3 regions of the Eubacterium maltosivorans genome follow, and region 1 is predicted to be linked to each of the others. Evidence: riboswitches for the same ligand, from Rfam matches in the RefSeq annotation. Region 1 holds a riboswitch; each other region holds the start of a gene.
What was found. Region 1 has a riboswitch for cobalamin ahead of CPZ25_RS08705 (DUF2284 domain-containing protein). Riboswitches for the same ligand answer to the same signal wherever they lie in the genome.
Positions count from the first base shown of each region.

Region 2: linked by a shared signal. The riboswitch ahead of CPZ25_RS16580 (ABC transporter substrate-binding protein) and the one ahead of CPZ25_RS08705 (DUF2284 domain-containing protein) in region 1 are both predicted to bind cobalamin.
Region 3: linked by a shared signal. The riboswitch ahead of CPZ25_RS14120 (LytR/AlgR family response regulator transcription factor) and the one ahead of CPZ25_RS08705 (DUF2284 domain-containing protein) in region 1 are both predicted to bind cobalamin.

Region 1 is NZ_CP029487.1:1,814,711-1,819,715, forward strand. Features, by position in the region: gene CPZ25_RS08700 (peptidoglycan DD-metalloendopeptidase family protein) at 1-1,055, opposite strand, end outside; cobalamin riboswitch at 1,550-1,712, shown strand; gene CPZ25_RS08705 (DUF2284 domain-containing protein) at 1,826-2,431, shown strand; gene CPZ25_RS08710 (ATP-binding protein) at 2,456-2,986, shown strand; gene CPZ25_RS08715 (sugar-binding transcriptional regulator) at 2,969-3,907, opposite strand; gene CPZ25_RS08720 (dihydroxyacetone kinase subunit L) at 4,154-4,777, shown strand; gene CPZ25_RS08725 (hypothetical protein) at 4,818-5,005, shown strand, end outside.
Region 2 is NZ_CP029487.1:3,587,381-3,592,385, forward strand. Features, by position in the region: gene mtnA (S-methyl-5-thioribose-1-phosphate isomerase) at 328-1,362, shown strand; gene CPZ25_RS16575 (sugar phosphate isomerase/epimerase family protein) at 1,372-2,154, shown strand; cobalamin riboswitch at 2,168-2,359, shown strand; gene CPZ25_RS16580 (ABC transporter substrate-binding protein) at 2,467-3,417, shown strand; gene CPZ25_RS16585 (FecCD family ABC transporter permease) at 3,488-4,522, shown strand; gene CPZ25_RS16590 (ABC transporter ATP-binding protein) at 4,537-5,005, shown strand, end outside.
Region 3 is NZ_CP029487.1:3,031,140-3,036,144, forward strand. Features, by position in the region: gene CPZ25_RS14115 (MATE family efflux transporter) at 1-1,054, shown strand, start outside; cobalamin riboswitch at 1,122-1,284, shown strand; gene CPZ25_RS14120 (LytR/AlgR family response regulator transcription factor) at 1,687-2,406, shown strand; gene CPZ25_RS14125 (sensor histidine kinase) at 2,440-3,732, shown strand; gene CPZ25_RS14130 (cyclic lactone autoinducer peptide) at 3,892-4,041, shown strand; gene CPZ25_RS14135 (accessory gene regulator ArgB-like protein) at 4,041-4,616, shown strand; gene CPZ25_RS14140 (hypothetical protein) at 4,606-5,005, shown strand, end outside.

The DNA of each region.
Region 1 (5,005 bases):
TCACTTGCCCGGATGACTGTACCACTCTGCGGTGCGTAGATCGGCGTACCCATTGAGTTCGCAATGTCTACTGCAAAGCAGCCTGCGTGGCTTCCTGGCTTGTCTAAAGCGGAAATATTACCGGTTGCCGGTAAAATAAAGTTGCCTTTCTTTGAAGACATGGTCGGGTACTGCTTCGTTCCCTTTGAAACAATCTGAGCCACCGGCTCTTTCGCGACTGTTTCGGATAAGGTTGTTTCACTCACAACCTTACCGTCTTCATAGACGGTTTCGACTTCCTTATCAAGTTGTCCGTTCACACCTTGCTGTGTAACTACAGTTTGATCAACATATACATTTGGATCTTCCTGCTCAACGGTCTGGAAAGGTATGTCTTCTTTTTTAGTTGATGTTTTAGTCAGATTAATTTTTAAGATACTGGAGCTTGTCTCAGTCTCATTATTCTGGTTTTCTACATTCTCATTACTATTATTTTCAACGGTACCTTCAGCTGCTAAAGCTTCCTCTTGGGCTGGCTCATTGCTTTGGTCTCTTGCCACATCGGCTCCACCACGGCTTGCTACCTGGATTGGAGCGTTCGTACTCTCTTCACTCTTACTCGGATTAGTATTACCTGTTGCTAAAAGATTAGCGCACTCGTCCGGACTGTTTAAGTCCTCGAGCGGAAAATTCTTAGGCGTTTCTACAACGTCGCTCTGGATGTCGCATTTTACCAGCTTATCTGTACCCTGTACGTTACCGATCTTATTAATTGCACCTGCAATACCGGCCTGTACCTGATCAGATGAAGCCAGGTTTCCAACTTCCTGTCCGTCAACTTTTAATTCTACACCATGAACGCCAACCTGAAGGTTCTGCGCGTTCAATGCATCAGTAAATTCTTCCTCTGACAACATTGGTTTATTAAACGTGATGCTCTTTTTAATCTGTATATCATTGTAGACATATGCTGTTTCGATCGACGTTTTCGATCGCATATCCTGCTCTACCTGATCCAGACTCTGTGTAAACACAGCCGCATCCTTTGTATAGCCTAAAACCTCTCCGTCAACCATTACCTTGTAACCAAGACAGGTTGAAGAAAAGAATCCGAGAAGAAGCGCTACACAGAAACCTGTGAATACGACTTTTTCTCTTTTGCTCAAGTGCTTGGCGTAATGCGCAAGCTTCTTAAAAAACATTTGGAGCTTGCCACTTGAGCGATGGCTTTCGTTGCTAATGCCTAATCACCACCCTCCTATATATAATTTTGACCAAATTGTAAAGTTATTTACAATTTAGATATATTTTAACATATCCTTTGGCCCTTGCCAATACCTTAACCGAAATTACTTAATATTTTATGAAAAATTCATTAAAACATACGTGTTTTTGGTTTAATTAAGGCGGTTCTCGCCCCTTTACCGGCTTTTCAGTATTTTTTTCTTTACATTTAAGATTAAAACAAAGGGGAAAATCTTGTTGTAAAAAAATAAATTTACGAAAAAGCCCCTGTCAGGGCCCAATAAACCTTGACAAAAGAAAATCAAAGGGATATGATAAAGGCAACTTAATATTGTAAACATTATGTAAATGGGAAAAAGGTGAAAATCCTTTGCTGTAATCGCAGCTGTAATGCAATATGTCCCCTTATGTGCCACTGTCCGCCGGATGGGAAGGGAAGGGGAATGCCATTGTAGAGCCAGAAGACCGGCATAATGTTTTCTTAAAACGCTCCGATTTAGAGTCATTTAAGAGATACGTTCCTTAATCAATTTCGTATTTTTTGCCTTCTCTAGCCGGGGAAGGCTTTTTTATTGTACTAAATGAAGGTGAGGTCTTTCCATTGATTGAAATAAAAAAACAGGCAGAGCCTGCCAAAGAGTTTAAAGGTGACACCGTTATTAAAAGCCTGATGACCATTAAGCGGCAGCTTGAAGATAAACGCAGACTGTTCGGCATTCATGAATATGCCTTTGCCAAAACCAGCGATCTGCTGTTTTCCATGGGCACAAGGCTTTTATGCGAGGGAAACCAATGCGGCCATTACGGCGCTACCTGGGCCTGCCCGCCCGCGGTAGGCAGCTACAACAGCTGTGTCGCCAAATGCCGCTCCTACGAAAACGTCTGTCTGCTCTCAACCGTTACCGATTTAAAAGGCCAGTATGACTTTAGAGGCTGGCACCGGGCCCGCATATTTCACGAGGCCGCTACGGCCAAGTCTGCCCGTCTTTTCAGAGCCCATTATCCTGGCGCTCTGGTGCTCTCCACAGAGGGCTGTATCCTCTGCGACCAGTGCACCTACCCCGACGCCCCCTGCCGTTACCCAGACCAGATTTTTCCATCCGTGGAAGGCTATGGCATCGTCGTGATGGATCTGGCCAGCAAAACCGGCCTTTCCTATAATAATGGCCCCGAAACCGTTACCTATTTCAGCTTTGTGCTGTTTTAGCCCGATTCAGAAAGGAGAACCGCCATGAACCTGACTATTTCGCCCATCTCCACGGCCGAGCCCCTGCCCCCGGCCGTCGCTGTTTCCGATCTTCATGCGCTCAAAGAAAAATACAGCGTCCTCAAAAAAAAGGCCGCCACAGCCTACTGCGCCCTGGACGGCGTTCTCTCCCTTTTTCAGGCCATCGCCCAGGAAAAAGGGATTGACTTTAACCCTGTGGTTTTCTACCCCATGTCCTCCTTTGTGAGAGAACGGGACATCTGCAGGATGACAGAGCTGCTGCTGGAAAGCGCCTTTTCCGCCGGAGAAAAAAGCGTAGACTTCACCATCAACCTTTTTAACGCGGGCGTTATCTCCCTGTCCATTAAAACCGAGCAGCCCTGCCAGCTCCTTCCCCAGTATACCGAAGAGCTCCAGGCGCTCACTGCCGCCTATGACGGCATCCGGGACACCCGCCGAATCGGCGGCCGGGAGCTGACTTCTTTTATCCTGAGACACAGCCCCGACCACGCCGAGGAGCGTTTTGGCAGCGATCTGCTATACGTCCGTTTTTAAAATCTTCTCAGCCGTCACCTCATCAATGATAAGGTGGCGCGCGAACCCGGTGTTCAGACAGCCGATGGCCGATCCTACATTAGCCTCCACAGGCACAATGCCAATAAAATTCTTAATTTTAGAAAGCGGTCCCAGCGGAATCTGTATGGCAAAATCATCCTCCCCTTTTATCTGCTGTCCCTTCCAGTTAAAAAAGTAAGACAGAATATTGGAGGTCGCCCGCTCCGTGATCAGCCGCCGCCCAAAGCGCAGGGCAGTGGCGTGGTCCGGCACACAGGGGTAGCCGCCAAGGGTCACCAGTGCGGTGTCTGTCTTTTTCCACAGGGCCAGAATACTGTTATAATTATCTGTCGTCACAAATAAATCCCGTTCCTGCTTGGTCGTAGGAAAGGCCGGCGAGATCAAAAAATCCGCCTCAAATCCCGTTTTTCGGGCAAAATCCGTAGCCAGCTCATTGGGATGGTAGCCCTTGTGCGGCACTGTGGCCGTCCCGATCAGCGGACAGACCTTCCCGCTGTACTGCCCAGCAAGCTCCCTGCCCGCTAAAATATCAATGACACGGCTGATATTATAACCCCAGCCAAGGCCAAGGATTCGGGTTTTAGGCAGGATTTCCAAAAGAAAATCCACAGCGGCTTCATAAAGACGCTCCTGTGTTTCGTTCTTATCCTCTGTGCAGCTGACCACCTGGCAGCTCTTTAAGCCAAACCGGTTACACAGTTCCCGGCTTTTTCCAATGCTGGTGCTGTCAAAAGATTTGATCTCAATTTTAACAATACCTTCTTTGCGGGCTTTGTTCAGCAGATTGCTGACCGAAGGCCGCGAGATACCCATCGACTTTGCAATCTCTGCCTGAGTCATGTTCTCTTCATAATACATCTGCGCCGCGCTAATAAGACGGATCAGCTCCTTTTCTTTCATGATGCTCTCCTTTACAAATGTCAACAGCTTTTTTTCTAAATATACTCTATTTTTTGACAAATGTCAATCCACTATCTTTAAGATTCAAAATGCAAAATACTTTACATTTGTCAGTTTATTGCTTATTTTTCATATTTTTATGGGTTTTTTCAAGGATTTTAAATTATTTTACGTTTTTTTGTTTGACAAATGTTAATTCCGGTGATATTCTATAAACAAGTTGAAACCGATACCGGAGGTGAGAGTATGTCAGTAGAAACCTTAAAAATCAAAAACATGTTATTGACATCTGCTAATAAAATTATAAGCAACGTCGAAAACTTAACCAGGCTGGATTGCGAGCTGGGTGATGGCGACCACGGAACCACCATGGAAAAGATCGCCAAAGCGCTGGTGACCGAAGTGGACGCCTGGAACGAAGAAACCGACCTGAAAGAAGCACTGGAAGCCCTGAACGATACCCTTGAGGATATCAGCGGCGGCTCCGCTGCCCCGCTTTTTGGCTCTTTTGTCTGTGGCATGGCCGATGCGGCCGACCCCAGCCAGGATACCGACGCCTTTATTAAGACCATCCTGCTTGGCGCCTATGAAGAATTTTTCGATACATCCGGCGCAAAGCCCGGTGGAAAATCCATGATGGACGCCATTTACCCTGCGACCGAGGTGATCCGAAGCGCCGATAAGATTAATCAGGAAGTCCTGAACCAGGCCGCCAAAGCCGCCCGTGAAGGCTCCGACGCAACCTCAGATATGCTTGGCAAGTATGGACGCGCCCGCTACATCGGCGACCGCGCCATCGGCCATACCGACCCTGGCTCCGTATCCTTTGCCCTGTTCTACGAAGGTCTGGCAGAAGGCTATGCCCTTTAATGACGTTTTAATTTATTAAGATTCTCAGGAGGAATTTAAGATGAAATATGAAATCATGCACGTTGGCGTTCCTGTAAAGGAAACCGTATTACCTGAAGATTACGCCGAAGGCCTGAAGGTTTATATCTCCGGCCCAGACAACAACGACCTGAAATTTGAATACCTGCGCTTTGAAGAAGGCACACCCCTTCATCCCGACGTTGTGAACAAAACCCACGTTGCCTATAA
Region 2 (5,005 bases), 1.8 Mb from region 1:
TAACCAAGGAAGGCCAGACGGCAGACAAAGGATGTCCGCAAGAGATAAAGCGTTAAAAAGAGGCTTTTGAAGTGGAAAGTGGATAGTGGAAAGTTGAAAGTTCAGGGGCAAATCAGCCGTTGGCCGATTTGATTGAATGCGGCCTGTGGCCGCTGTTCCAGTCGTTTTTGCGTCAGCGAAAACGTTCCATAACTTTCCACTTTCAACTTTCAATTTTTAACTCAAAGGGCTTCAAGCTTTCTCTTTGCAGCTCATGACCGACTTTGCCGACGTCCTGACCTCCCTTAACCAAGGGAGGCTTTTTCAGATAGCGAGAAAGGAAGAATGATGAAACCTGTTTATTATGAAAATGGCGCTTTAAAAATGCTTGACCAGACTCTGCTGCCAACCGAGGAGGTAACGCACAGTTACACCGACTACCGCGAGATTGCCGCCGCCATTGTGGATATGATTGTCCGCGGGGCGCCGGCCATCGGAGTGACGGCCGGATACGGCGTTTATTTTGGCGCGCTGGAATTTGAAAAGCTGCCGAAGGAGACCTTTTTAAAGGAAATGGAGACTGTCTGCCACGTGCTTCGTGCCACCCGGCCAACGGCAGTCAACCTGTTCTGGGCAGTGGACCGGATGGAGGGCGTGATCAAAAACAACTCGGAAAAAACAGTGGCAGAGATCACAGCGCTCCTGAAAACCGAAGCAGACGCCATTTGCAGTGAGGATATTAAGATGTGCCGGGATATGGGCGCTTACGGTGCAGAGCTGATCCACCGTAAGGATACCATCCTGACCCACTGCAATGCAGGAGCCCTCGCCACAGCGGATTACGGGACAGCCCTCGGCGTTGTGCGCGCCGCCTGGGAGGCAGGCAAGGAGATATCCGTCTACGCCGATGAGACAAGACCCTTTCTGCAGGGGGCCCGTCTCACCGCCTATGAGCTTCAAAAAGATGGCATTCCAGTCACACTGATCACAGACAATATGGCCGGCTGGATGATGAAGCAGGGAAAAATCGACTGTGTGGTGGTGGGGGCAGACCGCATCGCCCGAAATGGCGACGTGGCCAATAAGATTGGAACCTACAGCGTGTCCATTCTGGCAAAAGCCCATGGCATTCCTTTCTATGTGGCAGCGCCCACCTCAACCATTGATTTTAATATGTGGTCCGGCGATGATATTGTCATTGAGGAACGGGACACAAGAGAGATCAGCCATATCAAAGGACAGCAGATCGCGCCGGACGGTGTGCGCATGGAAAACCCGGCCTTTGACGTGACCCCGCATCAGAATGTCACAGCCATCATCACAGAAAAGGGCGTTGTATATCCGCCCTTTGACCTGAGCATACCCAGGCTTCAGGGTGAATAGAGGAAGCCGATGAAATACAGTATGTTTTCGTGGTTTGGCTACTTCATGCCTTTTGAGGAGCGCATTGACATGATCAAAGAAGCCGGTTTTGACGAGGTGATGATTTCCTGGGAGGACGAGTGCGAGCCCTATTATCTGGAGAAAGAAAAATTTCCGGACATTGTGCGGAGCAAGGGGCTTGGAATCACCAATATTCACGCGCCCTTTATCGGTTATAACGACATCTGGGAAAAGGAGCCTGCACAGACCAGAGCGCTTTTAGATACCTTTGTCAGTTTTGTGCGGGACTGCCGTACCTTCGAGATTCCAGCTGTGGTGGTACACACTAATGATCTGGACCTTGGCCCCTATAAATGGGAAAATGGGCTGGCTTTTTTCTCAGAGCTGGCAGAGGCCGGGGAGAAGTACAGCGTCAATATCGCCGTTGAAAATGTGTCGCGGCAGTTTTTGCTGAAGGGACTGCTGGACGCCATCCAGGCCGATCATTTTGGTATGTGTTATGACAGCTCCCATGACTATATGCTGCCCTGCGGCAGAGGTAAGATTCTTAAAACCTACAAAGACCGGATCAAGGCGCTGCATTTGTCCGACAATGACCTGCATATTGACCGGCACTGGATACCGGGCGAGGGTGAAATCCCCTTCTGTGAGGTCATGCCTGAGATCCTGAGCACCGGCGTGGATTTTATCTCCTACGAGGTTATCGCAAGCGATGCGTGGAAAAAGCGGGAGCCCCTTGAGTTCTGCCGTGCAGTTCGGAACAGTCTAGATCTGGAGAACAATAATTTCTAATTGCACAATTCGGGGATTTGTGCTAAACTTCAATTAACAACTTAATGATGCTGTTTTGTTAGAGGAAAGCGGTTGAAATCCGCTACAGCCCCCGCTACTGTAATTGCAGACAAGATCCTCATAGACCACTGTCAGGCGTATCCTGATGGGAAGGGAGGATGGAGAAGGAAGCAAGAGTCAGGACACTTGAAGCAAAGCGATATAATCACTTCGGAGGGAAGTAGAGGATTGTATATTATCATAATCCGGCCTCTCTCATGGGGTCGGTTTTCTTTGTTTTAAGCAGTTTTAAATTTATTTATGGAGGGACCAATGAAGAAGAGTGTATTGAAAAGTTTGCTGATGGCTCTGGCCTGCGCGGCGCTGTTGTTTGGCGCGGCAGGCTGTGCTCAGAATAGCCAGAAGGGTGGAGAAGCTTCCGGCGCGGTTACTGGAGAAACCGCTTACCCAATCTCCATTACCGATGATCTGGGCAATAATGTGGAAATCGAAAAGGAACCCGCAAAGATCGTGTCTCTGTCACCCGCAAACACCGAAATCCTGTTTGCCCTGGGTGTGGGAGACAAGGTGGTCGGACGGACCGATTACTGCAATTATCCCGAGGAAGCTGCCCAGGTAGCGTCGATTGGCGATTACAATAATCCCAATGTGGAAAAGATTATTTCCCTGGCCCCGGATGTCGTTCTGGCGGGTGATCTGATCAGCGATGATGTCCGCAGTCAGATTGAAGCCACCGGCGCAAAGGTTATTACTTACACACCAATGTCTGTGGACGCGGTGGAAAGCACCATCATTAATACTGGCAAGGTGGTTAACGCCAATGATAAGGCCAAGGAAATCACCGACAGCATGACGAAAAAATATGATGAGATTAAGGAAAAGGCTGCGGCAGCCAATCCGCAGAAATCAGTCTTTATCGATATTGGCGGTTATTACAGCGCCGGAGATAACTCCCTGCTGGGCAATATGCTTAAGGATATTAACGCCAAAAACATTGCCTCAGACGCCGGCACAGACTGGCCGCAGCTGAGCGTTGAACAGATTATCGCAAAGAACCCGGACGTCTATGTGTCCTTCTTTACCACACCGGACGAGATCAAAAAGGTGCCGGGCTTTGACCAGGTCAATGCTGTCAAGAACGACGCCATTGTCTATTACGAAATGCTCTCTCCGGACAGCGACCTGATCCAGCGCCCCGGACCGCGTATTGTCGATGGGCTGGAGCTGCTGGCTACAGCCGTTTATCCGGATCAGTTTAAGTAGAAAGATTTCTCCGCAGGGGGGCTTTTGCCCCCAGCGGAGGTTTTAAACAGACGGTTAAGGAAGAGGTCGGATGAAAACAAAGATGAAAAGATACGCGATGCCCTTATCCATTGTAGGGTGCCTGATCTTAATTTATTTATGCACCATCGTAGGCATTACCTCCATTCCCTTTGGCGACGCTAACAGGATTTTACTGCACGAGGTGCTGCACCTTCCTGTTAACATGGAGGGAATATCGGCCGGTAATATTGCGATTATCTGGAATGTACGGCTGCCGAGAGTCATTTTAGGCTTTCTGACAGGCGGAGCGCTGGCAGTCTGCGGCGCGGCCTATCAGGGGATTTTCAAGAACCCCATGGCAGATCCTTTTATTCTGGGGGTGTCTTCCGGTGCGGCGCTGGGCGCGTCCATTGGAATTGTCATGCACTTTTCAGCAGGTTTCCTGGGATTAAATGGGACCGCTGTTCTAGCCTTTGTAGGCGCCTTTCTGGCGATCTTTTTAGTGTATAACATTTCAAAGGTCGGGAGAAAAGTGCCGGTTGCGTCCCTGCTGCTGAGCGGGATTGCCGTGAGCCAGTCGCTGACGGCTTTTATGTCCCTGCTCATGATTTTCAATGTTCAGAGCATGAATCAGATTATGTTCTGGACCATGGGGAGTCTGAACGGTAAGGGATGGGACCAGGTAATTACTGTTTTACCTTACGTGGTCATCGGCTGTCTGATCCTGTTCACAACGGTTCGGGAGCTGGATATCATGCTTCTCGGAGAGGACGCGGCCACACAGCTTGGGGTCAATACCGACCATCTGAAGAAAAAAGTGTTGATTGTCTCATCTGTGATTACCGCGGCTGTGGTTTCCGTGACAGGGATTATCGGCTTTGTCGGACTGGTGGTGCCGCACATTGTAAGAATTTTGTCCGGCCCGAAGCATCGGATTTTGCTGCCCTTTTCACTGGTGTTTGGAGGAACCTTCCTTATTATCTGCGATACACTGGCCCGGACCGTTTCCTCACAGGAAATTCCGGTGGGAATCATCACCGCTGCTTTTGGCGGCCCCTTTTTTATTTACCTTTTGCGTAAATCGAAGAAAGGAGGTACCCGTTAGTGGAAGATGCTGTTATGTTGAAATTTGAAGGCGTTCATACCGGCTATGGCAGCAAAGAGGTGATTAAGGGCTTTACAGCAGAGATTCATAAGGGTGAGTTTGTCGGCCTTATCGGCTCGAACGGTACGGGCAAATCCACGCTGCTCAAATGCCTGTCGGGCCTTCTGCCCATTACCGGCGGCCGGATTGTGGTAAAGGGCAGGGATAACGCTGGTCTTAAGCAGCGTGAACGCTCTCAGATGGTGGCCGTCGTTCCCCAGTCCTTTGATATCGACTATGACTTTACGGTTGAGGATATTGTGCTCATGGGCAGGAACCCTTATCTGAGCTACAGGGACCGCGAGAGCGTCGAGGATTACCGGATTGTGGAGCAGGCTATGAAGATGACCAAAACCCTTGGCTTCAGAGGCCGTATGTTCAATGAGCTGAGCGGCGGTGAAAAGCAGCGTGTGATCATCGCGCGGGCCATTGCCCAGGAGCCGG
Region 3 (5,005 bases), 1.2 Mb from region 1:
CGCCGTAGCCCTGAGCCTAGTATCCGGCCTTGTCCTCACTGTTCTGGGTCTGGCCTTTGCGCCGGCTATGCTGCGGATGATGAACATTCCCGAGGTTGGGCTGGCATACGCCATACCCTATATCCGCATCTATTTTCTGGGCATGATACCCATGACCCTTTACAATATTGGCAGCGGCGTCCTGCGTGCTGTGGGCGATTCCAAAACCCCGCTGGCCTGTCTGGTGGTCACGGTGGTGCTAAATATCGGGCTTGATCTGCTCTTTGTAGGGCCGCTGGGCATGGGCGTTGCCGGAGCTGCGCTGGCCACTGCCCTGGCCCAGCTGGCCGCCGCTGTGCTCATTGTCATTATCCTGCTGAGGGCCGACCCCATCTATCGGCTGCGGCCAGCGAGAATCCGTTTTTACGTCCAGACACTCAGAGATATTGTGCGTATCGGCCTGCCCGCCGGGCTGCAGTCTGTGCTGGTCTGTTTCTCCAATGTGGTGGTCCAGTCCCAGATTAACACCTTTGGGCTGGAGGTCATGGCTGGGTTTACCGCTTATATGAAGATTGACGGGTTTCTCTTTATGCCCATTGACGCCTTCTGTCTGGCCATCTCCAACTTCGTGGGCCAAAATATGGGCGCAGGGCGCTGGGAGCGGGTGGTAAAAGGCAAGAACGTCTGCCTGCTGCTGTGCGTTGGTGTGACCATTGGCCTGGGCGTAATGATTATTCTGAACGCCCGGCTGATCCTGGGCATGTTTACCTCGGACGAGGCAGTGGTTTTAAACGGCATGCGCCAGTTGTACACCGTGGTGCCCCTTTATGGCATTTACGCTGCCGATCAGGTGTTTGTGGGCGTTCTTCGGGGGGCCGGGGCTACGGTCATCCCCATGGTCATCACTCTGGTGTGCATGTGCGGCCTGCGGCTGAGCTGGATTTTTACCACCCTGAGGTTTGTACACGATGCGCGCATGATCTACCTGAGCTATCCGCTGACCTGGATCGTGACCGGAGCAGTGCTTTTGCTCTATTATTATAAAGGCGGCTGGCGGCCGGAAAGGGCCGTCTGAAAAATCGTAAATATTTCAAAAGAAGTTGTTGACAAAGCCGCCTAAAGGGCGTATGATGAAGTTAATTAAATATTGAATGATCCTATGTAGTGGGAAAAGGGTGAGAGTCCCTTGCTGTAATCGCAGCTGTAATGCAAAATGCTTTCTGAAAAAGCCACTGTCAATGATGATGGGAAGGCGGAAAGATGATATTGCTGAGCCAGAAGACCGACATAGTGATTGGTTCTTAAAAGACTCCGATTTAGAGTGCTTAAGAAACGAAACAAAACCTTTACCATCCAGATTATACTGTGTTCGTTCATCCCTCTCTGAATCCGAGAGGGATTTTTTTATGGAATTTAAGGACGGTCGCCTTATCATTCGTATTTAATTAAATCTCATAATGCCTGTTCCATCAGACAGGTGTCATTAAATCCTCTTTTCAGTCAGCGAGGCTGAAAAACCCTCCCTTTTTTGGAAAAGTCCCAAACGCCGGGGCTTTTCTTTTTTTTGAAAAATTTTGAAATTATGGTTTCCAAAGTGTATTTTTATGGTATAAGATTTAGGAGAAATGAAGTTCGCACCCCCTTTTTATAGGGTGATAGGGGAAAATATGGTATAATGGAAGAAATGCCGGAAAGGCAGAAAATGGGATGATTAGAATTGGAATTTGCGACGACAATGCTTTGATTGCGGAAAAACTGGAGACGCTCATCATCAGGTATGGTGAGGAACACAGTATTGATGTGGAAACGTACGTCTATCATGACGGCAGCGAGGTGCTTGAGGACCGTATCCAGTTTGATATCCTTTTTCTTGACGTGGAGATGCCAAAAACCGACGGGATCGATACGGCCAAGCAGATCCGTAAGTGGGACGCCCGGGTCAAGATTATCTTTATCACCAGCTATACCCACTACATGCGCAACGCCTTTGCTGTGCACGCATTTGAATATCTGGTCAAGCCCTTTAACACGGCAAAGGTAAACATGGTGCTGACCGAAGTGTTTGATTTTATCGAAAAGGAGAACAAAAGTCACGATATTTCCCTGATGATGGGCGGCGAGTTAAAGGTCTTTGCCAGCAACGATATTTATTATTTTGAGCGCGTGCGGCGAAAGATCAAAATGTGCACCGCGCAGGGCGATTTTGAATTTAACGGCGTCCTGAGCGAGATTATGGAAAAGGTTCAGGACTTTGACTTTGAATACTGCCACAAAAGCGTGATTGTGAACCTGTTCCACTGTAAGCGCATTGCAGGCGCCGACCTGTATCTGGACAATGGCGAAACCCTGCCCATAGCTCAGAAGCGCGCCGTAGAATTTAAAGCGCGGCTGTTTGATTATATTGAGGAGAATTTTAAGCTGTTGTGAGAAAGGGCTTGGAGGATAGTTTAGGGGAAGAATATGGATAAGTGGATTTATGTACTAGATATGGCTTTATCGTATGGGATTACAGGATATATTATGTTTCGTTTTATGTCCGAAGTATATGATAGAAAATATGGAGAAAACTTTAAATATTTTATTAGCTTTTTAGTTTTTGTTGTTGCAGCAATAGGATTGAATATCCTAGGCATTCCTATATTTAAAATAATTTTTTTATTAATATCACTATGCTTAATTAGCTATTCTCTCTTTATATTTGACAAGAAGTGGATGTTAATCTATGATTTTGTCTTTGCGCTTTATATAATTTTTTCAGATGTTATATCTGTTGTAATTGTTTCTTTAATAATGGATACTACGATAGAAGGAGTTGAGGAAAGTTTTAATTTTTTATTTCTTTCCGGAATATGCAATCAAATAATTTTATTGTGCGGATTTTATATTTTTGTATCTATATTTAAAAAGAACGAATTGAATACACTCAAAATAGTTCAAAATATCTTTTTAATGTTACTGGCGGTTTTTGAAATAAGTGTGCTGTATTATTTTTATATAACAATACAACAAAATTCGTCTGGAATCGCTTTAGCATATATTTGCTTTGGGTTCATTGGATTAGATATATATTTGGTCTATCTATTTGAAGCTATATCAAAACGCTATCAACTGGAAAGAGAGATGGATTTGAAAGAACAGCAGGTAATAATGCAAAATACTTATTATAAAAGTATTGAAGCGCAATATGATTATTCGAGACGATTAATACATGATATGAAAAATCATATGCAAACTGTTGAGGAACTTTATGCTAATGATAATGGTGATATGGCTCAAAGCTACGCTAGAACAATTTATAGAAAAATGGATGAATTGGGAAGTCGCTTTAAATGTAGTAATCGCTTTCTAACAATAATCATCAACAATAAATTAATAAAGTGTGATGAAAATGATATAAATGTTACACTAAAAATAGAAGATGTAGGTATTGAATTTATGGATTTTTTTGATGTTACTACAATTTTTTCTAACCTATTAGATAATGCAATTGACGCATGTCTTGAACTTTCAGTAGACGAAAGACATATAGAGATTAAACTATTTAAGTTTAATGATTTTATAACAATAGTTGTTTGTAATAGTTATAATGGCAAGATTGATTATAAAAATAATGAATTAAAAAGTACAAAGGAAGGAGAACATATGGGCGTTGGTTTGAAAAATGTAAAGGCAGCGATTGAAAAGTATAATGGAAGTATTCAATACAAAGCAGAAGAAATGTTTAGGGTTGAAATTTTAATTTCTTCATCGTAAAAAGAGCATAGAATTTCTTACTTTGGACATATTTAAAATATAAAAGACCATAAATTTATTTCTTGAAGCAGTAAAGATTGTGATTTATTTTCTTTGTACATATAATAGCATTTATCAGCTGATAAACTACATAATATAGAATGTTATGAGGTGTACTAAATGAAAAAAGATGGTTTCAAGAATAAAATCCTAAAAAATGTGGCAAAAGCTGCTCATCATGAAGCAGTTAAAGATGCTAACACAGCATGTTGGATGATCCATCATCAAGAAAAAGCTCCCGTAAATACTAAAAAATTCCGTAAATTCTAATGTTTGAGAAAGCTTCTGAAGCATTAATTTATCAATTAAAAAAAAGAGAAATTGTGGTCGATGAAGATGTTGAAATATACCAGTTTGGAATCAAGGTTTTAATGCTCAAAACGGTTCACTACGCTTCCATGCTTTTGGTGGGCCTGCTTTTCGGCATGCTGCCGGAGACCATACTCTTTTTAATTGTATATGCGGCCATCCGCGCCTATGCCGGCGGTTATCACGCCGATACACGCGGGGTCTGCTACCTGCTGTCATGGATCACAATACTTTCTGTTTTACTCATTGCCCGGTTCTGCCCGGCAGGGGCGGTTGCGGTGGTTACCGCAGCGCTTACGCTGTCCGCTTTTCCGGTGATCTACAAATGGGCGCCGGTCGAAAACAGCGCAAAGCCGCTGGATGATGCAGAGTGCACCCATTACCGGAAACGGGCGAGAAGAATACTGGTGGCTATCAGTGCTTGTGCGTTGCTTGCCGGACTGGTTTTTAACAGCCGGTTTGGGCTGGTCGCCGCGGAATGCCTGGGCCTTGAGGCGCTGATGATGCTGCTGGGGCTGTGGAAAAATGGGCGTTAAGCCGAGGTATACAAGAGAACAGCAGGATGTGATTCAGGAAGCGGTGGAATGTGGTTTTGATGTGTCGCCGTATATTACGGAGGCCTTCACGCCAGACCAGATACGGGAAATTTTCTGGGGATTGATGACCGGTGTGGATGTGACCTTTTATAACGATCCTGAGTATTCAAACTGCCAGATGTGGCAAATACGGGAAGGACTTACAGGAAAGGTAGATGTATCGGTCTATGCGGATAAAAATCTGGATTGGAAAAAAATGTACCTGATCCGGATGGGTTTAGAGGAAGGGCTTGATGTATCGGAGTATGTGCGGCAGGGCATGGACCCGGAGCAGATCCGGGCAATTTTGCAGGGCTACCGTACCGATATTGATTATACGCTTTATGCGA